Regions from separate parts of the Thermoanaerobacter sp. RKWS2 genome, predicted to be linked through region 2. Evidence: predicted binding sites of a transcription regulator. Region 2 holds the regulator's gene; the other holds the start of a gene.
What was found. Region 2 encodes HrcA, which represses chaperone genes, less so after heat shock. Its sites were predicted from a motif close to ATTAGCACTCANNNNNNNTGAGTGCTAAT; they were not measured.

Region 1 (8,047 bases), 970 kb from region 2:
TCTGCTATTTTGTTTTGGGACCTTTCAAATGAGCCAGATAATTATGTAAAAGCAGAGTCAAGACATGATGCTTGGCTGTGGAACTATGTCTTATCAAATGAGATAAAAAAATACGACAAAAATCATCCCGTAACACTTGGAATACACCAGGCATCTCTTCTTACCGATAATAATTTTTATCCTGAAGACTTGCAAGAAGGAAATGATTTTCTGTGTATGCACGCATATCCAATTTATACAGATACATGTATAGACCCTGTAAATTCTATAAGAAGCACTTATATGGCACCTTTTGCTTCTAAACTAACCCAAGCTATGGGTGGCAAGGAAGTGCTACTGGAGGAATTTGGTGCAACTACACTTATGATGAGTGAAGATATAGAGGGAAATTATTACAAGGTGGTTCTGTATAGCCTTCTTGCGAATGAATCGATAGGTGCAATAGCCTGGTGCTTTGGAGATTTTTCTGTTGGCGAAAGGCTTCCCTATAATTCTACCCCCTTTGAAACGCAATTTGGTATAACAGCAGTTGATGGAAGAGTTAAAAAAGCAGGACTTGAAATAAAAGCTTTTTCTGAATTTATGAATAAAATTGAGTATAAGGATTTAAAACACAAAAAGTGTGATGCCGCGATAATCATTCCGGATAAGTATTATAGTGCTTTATTTGTAGGTAACGATTATACTCCAGAGAGAAATTTTAGGATTCTTTTAAATAGTTTTATACTGGCAAAGGAAGCAGGTATAGATGTTGAATTGGTAAGAGCTGATGGAGATTTTAGTAAGTATAAAATGCTTATACTACCTTCCGCTTATAGAAAAGGGCATTTAAATTATGACCAATGGGTAAAAATTATGGATTTTGTTAAAAATGGTGGCACTTTGTATGTATCATACGATGGAATTTCTGTAGAAGGTTTTGATGAGGTTTTTGGAGTTAAAACGCAATATTCTATGGTGCCCAAAAATGAGACAGTATCAATGCATTGTGAAGAACTTGGAATTGATTTAAATTATAAAGCTCTTAAATTTAATAAAAGACTTATTGCAAAGCCGACAACAGGCCGTGTAATTGCAAATGATGATGAGAATAACCCGGCAATAGTTATAAATAAATATGGCAAAGGGAATGCTATTCTTGTTACGTATCCTATTGAGCTCTATTTAAGTTATATGCCCGATGTATATAAGACTGACAGGTCTTATTTGATTTATAAGTATGCTAAAGAGCTGAGCAGAATAGAATACAACGTAAAAGTAGAATCTCCTTATATTGAAGTAAAAGAGTTTGATTATGGCAGGAAAACCCTTGTGTTCTTTATAAATCATGAAGACATAGATATTCATACTAAAATAAGAATAAGTAGAAAAACAAAAAATAATGAGAAAATACAAGATTTAATCAGCGGAAGGCAGATTAATTTAGAAAATTTCACAATAGAGGCTAATGGAGTAGTTGCAATTTTGCTGGAAAAGGGGGTATAAAGATGTTCAGGCTAACAAGACTTAGTAACAAACCTATATTGTCGCCAATAAAAGAGCATGAATGGGAAAAGGAGGCTGTTTTTAATGCAGCAGTAATATATGAAGATAATAAATTCCACTTGTTTTACAGAGCCTCTAATAATAAATTTGTTTTGAATACTGAAAAGCCAGAAGAAAAATATAAATTTGTATCCTCAATTGGGTATGCTGTAAGCGAAGATGGTATAAATTTTGAAAGATTTGACAAGCCTGTTTTAGTGGGGGACCCCCCACAAGAAGCGTGGGGAGTAGAAGACCCAAGAATTACAAAAATTGACGACAAGTATTACATGCTCTATACAGGTTTTGGAGGAAGGGACTGGCTGGATTTTAGAATATGTATGGTTTGGTCTGATGATTTAAAAAATTGGAAAGGACATAGAATTGTTCTTGATGAACCCAATAAAGATGCGGCGCTTTTGTCCGAAAAAATAGATGGAAAGTATGTGCTTTTCCATAGAAGAATGCCCGATATTTGGATTGCTTATTCTGATGATTTAGTAAATTGGTATGACCATAAGATTATAATGTCCCCTAAACCTTACACATGGGAGTCAAAGAAAATTGGCATAGCAGGACCTCCTATAAAAAGAGAAGATGGATGGCTTTTAATATATCACGGGGTGGATGACAACAATGTGTACAGACTTGGTGCAGCTCTTTTAGACTTAAAGGACCCATCAAAGGTTGTTGCGAGACAAAAAGAGCCTATTTTAGAGCCAGAGTTGGATTGGGAAATAAATGGGCTTGTGCCTAATGTGGTATTTAGCTGTGGAGCAGTTGAAGTGAATGACATGTATTACGTGTATTACGGAGCAGCAGATACCCATATAGGTGTAGCAGCCATTGAAAAAGAAAAAGTAAAATTTTAAAAGGAGTGTATGGAGTGATAAAATTAAAGAGATTATCAGATAAGCCAGTATTGATGCCAAAAGCAGAAAATGAATGGGAAAGAGCAGCAGTTTTTAATACTGCAGCAATTTATGACAATGGACTGTTTCACTTGATTTATAGGGCTACTGACATTGGACCTCACGCCAAATATGGGAAATATACTTCTCGCCTGGGGTATGCAGTTAGCAAAGACGGGATTAATTTTATGAGATTAGACAAACCAGTGATGAGCAATGAGACAGAACAAGAGCTCAGAGGATTAGAAGACCCAAGGATAGTCAAAATTGACGGCATTTATTATATGATGTACACAGGTTTTGGGGACAGGTTTCATGATGACTATAGGATTTGTTTGGCTACCTCCAAAAACCTTATAGATTGGGAGAGAAAAGGAGTAGTTTTAGATGAACCTAATAAAGACGCCTCTTTATTTCCTGAAAAAATCAATGGAAAGTATGTGATGCTTCATAGAAGGTATCCAGATATATGGATTGCCTTTTCAGAAGATTTAAAAAATTGGTATGACCATAAGCCTATCATTAAGCCAATTCCTGGAACGTGGGAAAGTGCGAGAGTCGGAATTGGAGGGCCGCCTATTAGGACAAAAGATGGTTGGTTTTTGATATACCATGCAGCTGATGACAATAATGTATATAGATTGGGAGCAGTCCTTTTAGATTTAGAAGATCCATCAAAGATTATTGCAAGGCAAAAAGAACCTATCTTAGAGCCAGAACTACAGTGGGAAAAAGAAGGATACATTCCTAATGTTGTATTTAGTTGTGGTAATGCAGTAAAAGATGATACTATTTACGTTTATTATGGGGGTGCGGATACTGTTATAGGCGTGGCGATATTAGAGATGAAAGATATCAAATTTTAGCAGGCTTTTAAAAGGCCTGTTTTTTATGTGCGCCCGGCATGGGCGATAACTAGGCGGTGAAAGTCCGCTGTGGGCTTGGTAGTGGGAACCACTAGCCAAGAGCAAGGGTGTCCATCGTGAGGTGGAATCTGAAGGAAGCTTAAGGCAAAATCTCGGTCTGATGAACAAGAACCAGATAAGAGGCTGAATTGGGATGGATGAGTTTGCGTAACAAAACGAAGTCCAACACTACCCGAATCCCATACAGTAAATCTGGCAGATATATGAGATGAAAGTTATCGTTCTTACCCGGGGAGGTCTCAAGGATAAGTCATGGAAGTAAAATCTGAAGTGACAACCCATGCAGTGATGTATGGCTGAACCTTGAGAAGTCAGCAGAGGTCATAGTACTTATCTAGTCATGAATAGATAAGGAAGGACCGAACGTTAGGAGGTTTTGGAAATCTTATGGACTCGAAAGATATGCAGAGACTGCAGACAACTCAACAAACAGGCTATCCGTTGAATAGAGAAATGGAATTTCAAAAGACAACGGAAGTGCATAGTATATCATCGGCGTCGGAAGATGGAAGAAACGAGGTACAAAGATATACCGGCAAGATGCTTGAAATGATAGTAGAACGAGGGAACATGGAAGCAGCATACAAGCGTTGTTGCAAATAAAGGAAGCCATGGAGTCGATGGGATGGGAGTAGATGAACTTCTACCGTATCTCAAAGAAAACTGGGCAACCATAAAACAACAACTGCTGGAGGGGAAATACAAACCACAACCAGTGCGAAGAGTAGAAATTCCCAAACCAGATGGAGGAGTAAGACTACTAGGAATACCTACAGCACTAGATAGGTTAATACAACAAGCAATAGCCCAAATACTAAATAGAGTCTACAACCATACATTTTCTGATAGCAGTTATGGATTCAGACCAGGACGCAGTGCAAAAGACGCAATAAAAGCCGCAGAAGCATATATAAATGAAGGATACACGTGGGTTGTAGATATGGACTTAGAAAAGTTCTTTGACAGAGTAAACCACGACATAATAATGTCCAAACTAGAAAAGCGGATAGGAGATAAAAGGGTACTAAAGTTAATACGAAGATACCTAGAATCAGGAGTAATGATAAACGGAATCAAAATATCAACAGAAGAAGGGACACCCCAAGGAGGGCCATTAAGTCCTCTATTAGCAAACATAATGTTGGACGAACTAGACAAAGAACTTGAGAAACGAGGGCATAAATTCTGCCGATATGCAGATGACTGCAACATATATGTAAAAAGCAGGTCTGCAGGAAACAGAGTAATGAGAAGCATAAAGAAATTCATAGAAAGCAAATTAAAACTAAAAGTCAACGAAGCAAAAAGTGCTGTAGATAGACCATGGAGAAGAAAATTTCTTGGATTTTCATTCTATACAAAAGAAAACGAAGTAAGAATAAGAATCCATGAAAAATCCATCAAAAGGTTTAAGGAAAAAGTAAGAGAAATAACCAATCGGAACAAGGGAATAAGCATGGAAAACAGAATAAAAAGACTAAATCAAATAACAACAGGATGGGTCAACTATTTTGGATTAGCAGACGCGAAAAGCATAATGAAAACCCTTGACGAATGGATAAGGCGAAGACTAAGGGCATGTATATGGAAACAATGGAAGAAGATAAAAACGAAGCATGATAACTTAGTAAAACTAGGAGTAGAAGAACAAAAAGCCTGGGAATACGCCAATACAAGGAAAGGCTACTGGAGAATATCCAATAGCCCAATCCTAAATAAGACTCTTACAAATAAATACTTTGAAAGCATAGGTTATAAGAGTTTATCCCAAAGATATCTAATTGTACACAATTCCTAATGAACCGCCGTATACCGAACGGTACGTACGGTGGTGTGAGAGGACGCTGAATAAAATAATTATTCAGCTCCTACTCGATTTACAGAAAAGTACTTGACATGCCAAAAAGGATTAATTATAATACTTATTAGCAGCCGAATTTCAAGAGTGCTAATATATTTCTCCTCTTCTTAGTTCTTATCGTTCTTATAAATTATATCACTTGTATCACGCCCTTCTTTTGTTTTTAAGGTTAATTTTTGAAAAACTTCATAAAGGAGGGGTCTTTTATGAAGGCGTTGTTATTGGCAGGAGGTTTGGGAACAAGGCTAAGACCTCTTACAGATGACCTGCCAAAACCAATGGTTCCTATCATGGGAAGACCTCTTTTAGAAAGGATTATTTTAAACCTTAAAAAAAGTGGAGTAGATGAAGTTGTAATAAGTACTTATTATAAGTCTCAGTACATTGAAGATTACTTCAAGCCAAAAGAGGACTTAGGTGTAAAAATACACTATATTACAGAAGAATCTCCTTTGGGGACTGGTGGGGCAATAAAAAACGCCGAAAAATTTTTTGATGATACTTTCCTCATTTTAAACTCTGATATCGTCAGTGATATTGACTATGCAGATTTGATAAAATACCACAAGAGAAGAAGAGCTCAAGTAACTATTGCATCTATTGAAGTAAGAGATACTTCTCAGTACGGAGTTATAGAATTTGATGAAAAAGGCTTTATAACTGCTTTCAAAGAAAAGCCCAAACCAGGCGAGAGTAATTCTAAGTATATTAACGCAGGAGTATATGTATTTGAACCTGAGGTGTTAAAAGAAATTCCTGAAAATACAGTAGTATCTGTAGAGAGGGAGACATATCCCAAACTTTTGGAAAAAGGGTATAGAATGGCTATTTATAAATTTAACGGCTACTGGATAGATATAGGTACAATAGATAAATACAAAAAAGTTCATGAGGACATTTTAAAAGGAAAATCAAGATTTGTAAGTACTACTTCCTCAAGAGGCATAATTTTAGGAGACAATGTTAAAATTCATCCTACCGCAAAAGTGATAGGACCTGCTTATATTGGAAATAATACTGAAATTGATGCCTATGCTACAGTTGGTCCGTATACAGTAATTGGGAATAACTGTCGAATAGGTCAAGAGAGCAAAGTATCACAAAGTGTATTGTGGGATAATGTAAAAGTGCGCAGGTTTGCAAGATTAGAGAATGCAGTTGTCACTTCAGAATGTATAGTAGAGGTGAATATGGAAGTTAAAAATACAGTGTTTACAGCTAATAGATTGGCAAGTACTACGTTGACAACTTAATACTAAACAAACTAAGAAGGGGGCGTGATATGATGAGCGTATTGGGGAGAAATGTAGCATTTTTGAGCACTTATCCACCAAGAGAATGTGGCATTGCTACTTTTACTCAAGATTTAGTTAATGAAATAAAAAAGATAAAACTTATTAATTTTGCAGGAGTAATTGCAATAAACGATAATAAAACTTACGAATACGATAGTGATGTTAAATATCAGTTACAACAATTTGTAAGAGAAGATTATGTAAGATTAGCCCGTGAATTAAATGAATCTGACATAGATTTGCTCATTATAGAACATGAATACGGAATATTTGGAGGAGAAAGTGGAGAGTACTTATTAGATTTGGTAGACAATTTAAATATACCCTTTGTTTTGACAGTCCACACAGTATTATCAAATCCAAATGAAAAACAACTTATGATACTTAAAGAATTAGGTAAAAAAAGTGTTAAAGTAGTTACAATGGCTAAAAATACTATACCACTTCTTGAAAAGATATGTCACATACCTTCTAATAAAATCACTGTCATTCCTCACGGTGTGCCCAATCTTCCAGTATTACCCAAAGAAACATTGAAAGAAAGATATGGATTTAAAGGCAGAAGAATAATAAGCACTTTTGGTCTTATAAATCCGGGCAAAGGAATAGAGTATGGCATAGAAGCAATAAGTATTGTGGCTAAAAAATACAAAGATGTATTATACCTAATTTTAGGACAAACCCATCCAAACATAAAGAGAGAATTTGGGGAAGAGTATAGGGAGAAACTTCAAAAACTAGTCCATGACCTTGGAGTAGAAGATAATATAAAATTTGTGGACAAATATCTTACGAAGAAAGAGATTTTGGAGTATTTGAAGATGTCAGATATATATATGACTCCATACTTAAACAAAGAACAAGCTGTAAGCGGTACTTTAGCATATGCAGCAGGTTTAGGGAAAGTGATTATTTCCACTCCTTATATGTACGCTGAAGAAATTTTAGGAGAAGGAAGAGGATTGCTTGCTAATTTCCGTGATGCAAAGTCTTTAGCTAAACATATTGAGTATATATTTGAAAACCCTGAGAAAAGGCTGCAGATAGAGTCAGAAATTAAAAAATTAGGGAATACAATGATGTGGAATAACGTTGCTTACAGATATGTCATAATGATTTTGTCTGTATTGGACATTAAATCAAGGGAGGAAGTTGTGATATAGAGGAAGGGGGAATTGAAATAATGAAACTAGCAACTAAGTTTCAGCATCTTTTCAAGCTAACGGACGATACAGGCATTTTACAGCATTCCCTTTACTCTATTCCTGATTTGACAAAAGGTTACACTACTGATGACAATTCAAGGGCTCTCATTGCTGCTTCAATGCTATATGAAGTTTACAAAGATGAAAAATACCTTGATCTTTTAAAGAGATACCTTTCTTTCTTGATTTATGCCCAAAACGGCAAAGGATATTTTAGAAATTTTATGAACTACAATAGAGAATTTATTGAAGAAGTTGGCTCAGAAGATTGTTTTGGCAGAACTTTATGGGCATTAGGATATTTATTAAATACTAATTTGTCTAA
Region 2 (8,047 bases):
GATAATTATCTCTTCTCCTTGAGATACATATTCTTCCCAAGAAGGCTTAATCACTATTTTCTTCCCTATTTTTAAAGGCTTATAGTACTGTTTCCAATTGCTTGCCCAGTCCGCTTCATCTACTTCTGAGACTTTTAAGTCAAAATTGCCTATATCAACTCCAAAAGTTTTAAGTTCTACAATTCTATCTTTTAAAATATTTATTCTATCTATAGTATCTGAAGCAATAGGAAAATAGGCAAAAACCTTAATATTTCCCTCTTCTTCAAAAAGAGAAGGGTCAAAGTAATCCCAATTATCACTTTGCGCCAACAGTTTTACATCATTAGGGTTTTTTATAACTACACCGCCAGCCCCTAATTCGTGCATGATATTTGACACAGCCTCTTCTGCCTCTTGTGAAGTTGTCACTTGTACTTCAATCCATTTCATTCTTTTCCACACCTTTACTCAAATTTATTATCCGCCAAAAGCGTCCTTCATCTTTTGAAAAAATGATTTTGATTCTGTCGCAGTATTTCCTTCTAATTTTTTTAATTCTCTTAGCAATTCTTTTTGCTTTTCTGTCAATTTTTTAGGCACATCAATATAAACCTCTACAATTTGGTCTCCGCGTCCTCTTCCATTTATGTGAGGAATCCCTTTTCCCCTTAACCTAAACTTAGTCCCTGTCTGGGTCCCTTCTGGTATTGTAAAGCTAACTGTTCCATCCAGCGTAGGAATTTTTATTTCTCCACCTAAAGCTGCATCAGCAAAACTTATGGGCATTTTCAAATGTACATTGTATCCTTCTCTTGTAAATAACTCGTGGGGTTTTACGTGAATTACAATATACAGGTCTCCCCTTGGACCTCCTCTTAAGCCTGGCTCTCCTTCTCCTCTTAAGGTAAGCATTTGTCCTTCGTCTATTCCCGCTGGTATAGTAACTTTAATTTTTCTCCTCCTCCTAATTTTACCTGTGCCACCGCATTTGTTGCAAGGGTCAGTAATAATTTTTCCTTCACCATGGCACTTAGGGCAAGTTCTTATATTTACAATTCTTCCAAAAGGAGTATTCTGTGCAGTTCTCACTTCACCAGTTCCATGACATACAGGACAAGTCTCTGGTTTACTACCCGGCTTGGCCCCTGTTCCTTTACACGTATCACACTCTTCAAATCGTTCAACCTCTATTTCTTTTTCTGCCCCAAAAGCAGCTTCTTCAAAAGTTAAAGTAAGGTCATATCTTATGTCATTACCCTTTTGAGGTCCTGTTTCTGCTCTTCTCCTGCCAGTACCAAAGAAATCATTAAAAATATCGCCAAATATATCGCCAAATCCTCCAAAGCCTCCAAAATCAAAACCGCCCTCTCCAAAACCTCCTTGACCAAATCCACCTTGGCCAAAACCGCCTTGCTCAAAGGCTGCGTCTCCAAATTGGTCATATTGAGCTCTTTTTTGAGGGTCGGAGAGAATTTCGTAAGCTTCGTTTATTTCTTTAAATTTTTGCTCTGCTTCTTTATCTCCTGGGTTCAAGTCAGGATGATATTTCTTAGCAAGCCGTCTATAAGCCTTTTTTATTTCCTCTTCTGTGGCATTTCTATCTACTCCTAATATTTCATATAAATCTTTTTTAGCCACTTTCTCACCTGCCTTTCATTACGTAAATTAGAACCAGGTAAAACCTGGTTCTATATTATTTATTATCATCCTCCACTTTGTAATTGGCTTCATAAACATTGTCCTGTGTTGTACCTTGTCCAGCACTACCAGTATTTGTAGCTCCTCCCGTTTGTCCTCCCGCTTGTTGGTATATTCTTGTAGAAACTTTGTAGAAGGCTTGTGAAAGTTTCTCAGAAGCATTTTTAATCGCTTCTATATCGCTTCCTTCAAGAGCTTTTCTCACATTTTCTATTTCTCTATTTATTTCATCTTTTTCAGCTTGCGTCATCTTATCTCCAAGGTCTTTCATTGTTTTTTCAGCTTGATAAATGAGAGAATCTGCTTTATTCCTTATTTCGATTTCTTCTTTCTTCTTCCTATCTTGTTCTTCATACTGCTTAGCCTCATTAATCATTCTTTGTATCTCTTCTTCTGACAAATTAGTTGTAGAAGTAATAGTTATATCCTGAGATTTGCCAGTACCTAAGTCTTTTGCAGAAACATGTACAATTCCATTGGCATCTATGTCAAAAGTAACTTCAATTTGAGGTACTCCTCTTGGAGCTGGTGGAATCCCTGACAAAATAAATCTTCCAAGAGTTTTGTTGTCTTTTGCCATAGGCCTTTCGCCTTGTAACACGTGTATTTCAACAGAAGTCTGATTATCCGCCGCAGTAGTAAATATCTGGCTCTTTCTTGTAGGTATTGTAGTATTTCTCTCTATAATCTTAGTAAATACTCCACCTAATGTCTCTATACCCAAGGACAAAGGTGTTACGTCCAGTAAGAGAATATCTTTCACTTCTCCGGCCAATACTGCCGCCTGTATAGCTGCACCTATAGCCACTGCCTCATCTGGGTTAATTCCTTTGTGAGGTTCTTTACCCATTATTCTCTTTACTGTCTCCTGTACCAAAGGCACTCTTGTAGAACCACCAATGAGAATGACTTTATCAATATCAGAAGGTTTTAAACCTGCGTCGCTTAATGCTTGGTTAACAGGACCTACAGTTGATTCTACAAGGTCGGAGATTAGCTCTTCGAATTTTGCCCTTGTAAGATTTACATCTATATGTTTTGGACCTGTAGCATCAGCAGTAATAAATGGCAAGTTTATATTAGTAACCGTTGCAGAAGAAAGCTCTATTTTTGCTTTTTCTGCGGCATCTTTTAGTCTCTGCAATGCCATCCTGTCACTTCTTAAGTCAATTCCATATTCTTTTTTGAAGTTGTCAGCAAGCCAATCTATTATCCTTTGGTCGAAGTCATCCCCACCCAAATGGTTATTGCCACTTGTAGCCAAAACTTCAAATACTCCATCTCCTATTTCCAAAATAGAAACATCAAAAGTACCGCCACCTAAGTCATAAACCATTATCTTTTGATTTCCTTCTTTGTCAAGTCCATATGCCAAAGCAGCAGCTGTCGGCTCATTTATTATTCTCAAAACCTCAAGACCTGCAATCCTACCTGCGTCTTTTGTAGCCTGCCTTTGGCTGTCATTGAAATAAGCAGGAACAGTAATTACCGCCTGTGTAACTTTTTCGCCCAAGTAAGCTTCTGCATCAGCCTTAAGCTTTTGCAAAATCATTGCAGAAATCTCTTGAGGTGTATACTCTTTATCGTCAATTTTTACTTTGTAATCAGTTCCCATGTGTCTTTTTATAGACATTATAGTCCTGTCAGGATTTACAATTGCCTGCCTTTTTGCAACTTGCCCTACTAACCTTTCTCCTTCTTTAGTAAAAGCGACGACTGAAGGCGTAGTACGAGCTCCTTCTGCGTTAGGTATTACTACAGGTTGGCCTCCTTCCATAACAGCAACACAAGAAAATGTAGTTCCTAAGTCAATTCCTATAACTTTCCCCATATTTTTCAACCTCCTTTTTATTTTGCTACTTTAACCAAACTTGGTCTTATTACTTTATCTTTTAGATAATACCCTTTTTGGAAAACTTCAATAATTTCATTTGGTTGCTTTCCTTCTACCTCTTCCTGCATTACAGCATGGTGTTTATAGGGGTCAAAAATCTGCCCCTCTGCTTCAATTTCTTTCACACCAAATTTATCCAATATTTTTTTAAACTGCCTGTAAATTAATTCTATCCCTTCTTTTAGAGAATTATAATCTCCACTGCTTGCCAAAGCTCTTTCAAAATTATCCATAATAGTCAAAAGTTCTAAAATCACTGTTTCTTGCCCGTAATCGATCATCTCAGCTTTTTCTTTTTCTATTCTTTTTCTGTAATTTTCAAATTCTGCTTTCAATCTTTGTGCAATATCTAAATATTCTTGAGCTTCAGCCTCTTTTTGCTGAAGTTTTTGCTTTAATTCCTCTATTTCATCAACCGTTTGTTGCTTATGCTCCTGCTGTGTTTGTTCTTCCTCTTCAGGAGGCCCTTCCATTTGTTCATTTGATTCTAAATTATTTACATCCTTTTCCTCCTCTTTGTTAATTTCTTTTTCCATCTCTTCCACTTATATCACCTCGTTATATTTCATCATTGTATATACTCGACAAAAGATTTGAAAGCTCTTTTGTCATCATATTGATTTCGTTAATCAACCTTCTATAATCCATTCTTGTAGGTCCTATAATTCCTATTGTACCCACCACACGACCGTTAATCTTATAAGTGGTTTTTATTACGCTTAAGTCTTTCATCTCTTCAAACTTGTTTTCGCTTCCTATTCTCACATCTATAAAATCTACTTCAGGCTCTAAAACTTCGTTCAATAACGACTTGTTGTCCAAAAGATTGAAAAAATTTTTTGCTTTGCCTAAATCCTTGTATTCAGGAAAATCTAAAATATGGGAAGTTCCATCCGCATAAATGTCCGTTTCTTGTAACTGCTTCAAGCTCAAAAGTATAGTGTTTATCAATTCGTCGGCTATAAAAGCTACCTCTCCCAACATCTGCCTTAAATCTTTTTGTAAAAACTCAAAAATATCTTTTTCGCTTTTGCCAGCAATTTTGTCATTTAACAAATTGTTTAAAAACTCAAAGATAGTTCTATCTACATTTTGGCATAAATTTAGCAAGTAATTTTTTACAATTCCTGTGTCTGTCACTACTAAAAAGATCATTTTATTAGAAGCAACAGGTATAAGTTGGATTTTCCTTATTCTATCAGGGTTCAACCTTGGCATTTTAGCAACTGTAGTATGGTGAGTTATGTTAGCCAAAATTCTTGCATATTTCTTTACAATTTCATCAAACTCCGCTATAATTTCCTCGCGAGTATTATAGCTAATTGGAGGGTCATTGTTTATATAATTTCGAAGAATGCTGTCTACATAAAATCTATATCCTTTATCTGAAGGTATTCTTCCTGCGGAAGTATGAGGCTGCTCCAAATATCCCATTTCTTCTAAATCCGCCATTTCGTTTCTTATAGTAGCAGAACTTAATCCTATATTGTACTTCTTAGCTATTGTTCTCGACCCTATTGGCTCTGCCGTCATAATATAATCAGTAATAACCGCATATAGTATTTTTTTCTTCCTATCATCTAACGGCATTTTCACCACCCCATGTATTATTAGCACTCTACTCGATTGAGTGCTAATTCATGTTTTTAAAATACCACTCTTATAATTTTTTGTCAATACTCATTTAGGGCAGAAATTCTTCAAAAATGACGTTAGAGACATCAATACCCCTCTCGGTAAGTTTTGCACACTCATTATCAATCTCAATTAGACCTTCATTTAAGTATTTTTGTATTACTTTTTTGTAAAATTCAAACAAACTGATACCAAATCTTTTCTTAAAATCCTTGTCACACACTCCTTTTGTCATTCTCATTCCTAAAAACATAAACTCAGCCATTCTATCTTCTTTTGCCAACTTTATTTTTTCCTTAACTGCACTTTTTCTTTCTAAAATGCTCTTAATATAGTCTTTTATATTTTCAATATTACTATATCTCACACCCTCCATATAAGAATGGGCTCCTGCACCAAATCCCAAATAATTTTTGCATTCCCAGTATAAAATATTGTGGCGACATTCAAATGTGGGCAATGCAAAATTAGATATTTCGTAATGGTGATAACCTTTTTCTTTTAAAAACTCTATACCCCAATGATACATTTTAAGCTCTTCTTCCTCATCAACTATAGGCAACTGACCCTTTTCATAAAGTCTGTAAAAGGAGGTGTTAGGTTCTAAAATCAAGCTATAAGTAGAAACATGCGTCGGCTGTAATTTTACTACTTCTTTTAAAGTTTCTTGCCACTCTTTAAAGGTTTGAGTAGGAAGAGCATACATCAGGTCAATATTTATATTGCCAAAGAACTTTTTCACTAACTCATAATTTTCAAAAAAATCTTCTATTGTATGAATTCTACCTATATATTTTAAAAGCCTATTTTGAAAAGCTTGAAGTCCAATACTTACTCGGTTTATCCCGTTGTCTTTATAAATTTTTAGTTTTTCTTCAGTTATAAGGCCGGGATTCATTTCAATAGTAATTTCGCAACCATCAAGTATTTTATAATTTTTAAATACAGACTTCAATATCTTCTCTATATAAGAAGGAGGCAAAAGGTTAGGGGTACCTCCTCCTATATAAACCGAAACCACATTATAATCTTTTGTAGAATTTGATTCTATTTCCATAAGTAGTGCCCGAATATAGTCGTCAAAAAGATAATCATAGCCTGCATAAGAATTAAAATCACAATAATAGCATTTTCTTTTACAAAAAGGAATGTGAATGTATAATCCTATCTCCCTCATTTTTCATCATCTAGCTTCAATATTGACATAAAAGCCTCTTGAGGTATTTCAACACTTCCCACCTGTCTCATGCGCTTTTTACCTTCTTTTTGCTTCTCCAGAAGTTTTTTCTTACGAGTTACGTCTCCTCCATAACACTTGGCAAGAACGTTTTTTCTCAAAGCTTTTACAGTCTCTCTTGCAATAATCTTAGAGCCTATTGCAGCCTGGATTGGAATCTCAAAAAGATGCCTTGGAATATTTTCTTTTAACTTTTCTACAATTTTTCTCGCTTTTTCATAGGCTTTATCTTTATGAACTATCATGGATAAAGCATCTACCAATTCGCCATTTATTAAAATATCAAGCTTTACCAAATTAGATTCTTTATACCCTTTAAGCTCATAGTCGAAAGAGGCGTAACCCCTTGTTCGTGATTTTAAAGCATCAAAAAAGTCATATATTATCTCATTTAAAGGCATTTCATATTTTAAAAGTACGCGAGTTTGTTCTAAATATTCCATTCCTAAATATGCTCCCCGTCTATCCTGGCAAAGCTCCATAACTGCCCCTACATATTCAGTAGGCACCATAATAGTAGCTTCCACAATTGGCTCTTCAATATGATCTATTTGCGTAGGAGGCGGCATTTTTGTGGGATTGTCCAAATCCAATACCTCTCCATTAGTTTTGTAAACTTTGTAAATTACACTTGGTGCAGTAGTGACAAGATTTAAGTTGTACTCTCTTTCCAACCTTTCTTGAACTATTTCCATGTGCAAAAGTCCCAAAAAGCCACACCTAAATCCAAAACCTAAGGCAGCAGAGGTGTCAGGTTCAAATACAAGTGACGCATCATTTAGCTGAAGTTTTTCTAAAGCTTCTTTTAAATTTTCATAATCTTGTCCATCCGCAGGATAAATTCCACAAAAGACCATTGGCACTACTTCTTTATAGCCAGGAAGTGGAGAATCGGCTGGATTATCTGCATCTGTTATTGTATCTCCTACGCGAGTGTCTTTTACATTTTTTATGCTGGCAGCAATATATCCAACTTCACCTGCTTTAAGCTCTTCTACTGGATAAAGGTTAGGTCTAAACATACCCACTTCTGTAACTTCAAAAACTTTGCCAGTAGAAAACATTTTTATTCTCATTCCTGGTTTAACAATTCCATCTACTACCCTTACAAAGCTTATTGCACCTTTGTAGTTATCATAAAAAGAGTCAAAAATTAGCGCTTTTAAAGGCTTATTTTCATCTCCTTTTGGAGGGGGAATTCTATTTACAATGGCTTCTAAAACTTCTTCTATACCTATGCCTTCTTTAGCAGAGGTAAGCAAAGCATCTTCTGCGTTAATTCCAATCACGTCTTCAATTTCTTTTTTTACAAGTTCAGGATTTGCTGAAGGAAGGTCTATTTTATTTATCACAGGTACTATCTCTAAATCATGTTCTAAAGCCATATACACATTAGCAAGGGTTTGCGCCTCAATCCCTTGTGTAGCATCTACTACAAGGAGGGCCCCTTCACAAGCTGCAATACTTCGGGATACCTCGTAAGTAAAATCCACATGTCCAGGGGTATCAATAAGATTAAGCTCATATTCATTTCCATTTTTAGCTTTATAAATCATTCTTACAGGCTTTAACTTTATAGTAATTCCTCTTTCCCTTTCCAA

Region 1: OEI98_RS00410 (nucleotidyltransferase family protein) is a predicted target of HrcA. The motif match lies at 5,286-5,314, and genes of this name have one in related genera.

Annotation. Positions count from the first base shown of each region.
Region 1 covers NZ_CP110888.1:69,450-77,496, forward strand. The annotation lists partial or broken gene OEI98_RS00390 (beta-galactosidase trimerization domain-containing protein) at 1-1,485, shown strand, start outside; gene OEI98_RS00395 (glycosidase) at 1,488-2,396, shown strand; gene OEI98_RS00400 (glycosidase) at 2,411-3,301, shown strand; partial or broken gene ltrA (group II intron reverse transcriptase/maturase) at 3,749-5,159, shown strand; gene OEI98_RS00410 (nucleotidyltransferase family protein) at 5,429-6,475, shown strand; gene OEI98_RS00415 (glycosyltransferase family 4 protein) at 6,505-7,680, shown strand; gene OEI98_RS00420 (beta-L-arabinofuranosidase domain-containing protein) at 7,701-8,047, shown strand, end outside.
Region 2 covers NZ_CP110888.1:1,039,951-1,047,997, reverse strand. The annotation lists gene prmA (50S ribosomal protein L11 methyltransferase) at 1-432, opposite strand, end outside; gene dnaJ (molecular chaperone DnaJ) at 460-1,620, opposite strand; gene dnaK (molecular chaperone DnaK) at 1,676-3,511, opposite strand; gene grpE (nucleotide exchange factor GrpE) at 3,529-4,110, opposite strand; gene hrcA (heat-inducible transcriptional repressor HrcA) at 4,133-5,164, opposite strand; gene hemW (radical SAM family heme chaperone HemW) at 5,259-6,386, opposite strand; gene lepA (translation elongation factor 4) at 6,383-8,047, opposite strand, start outside.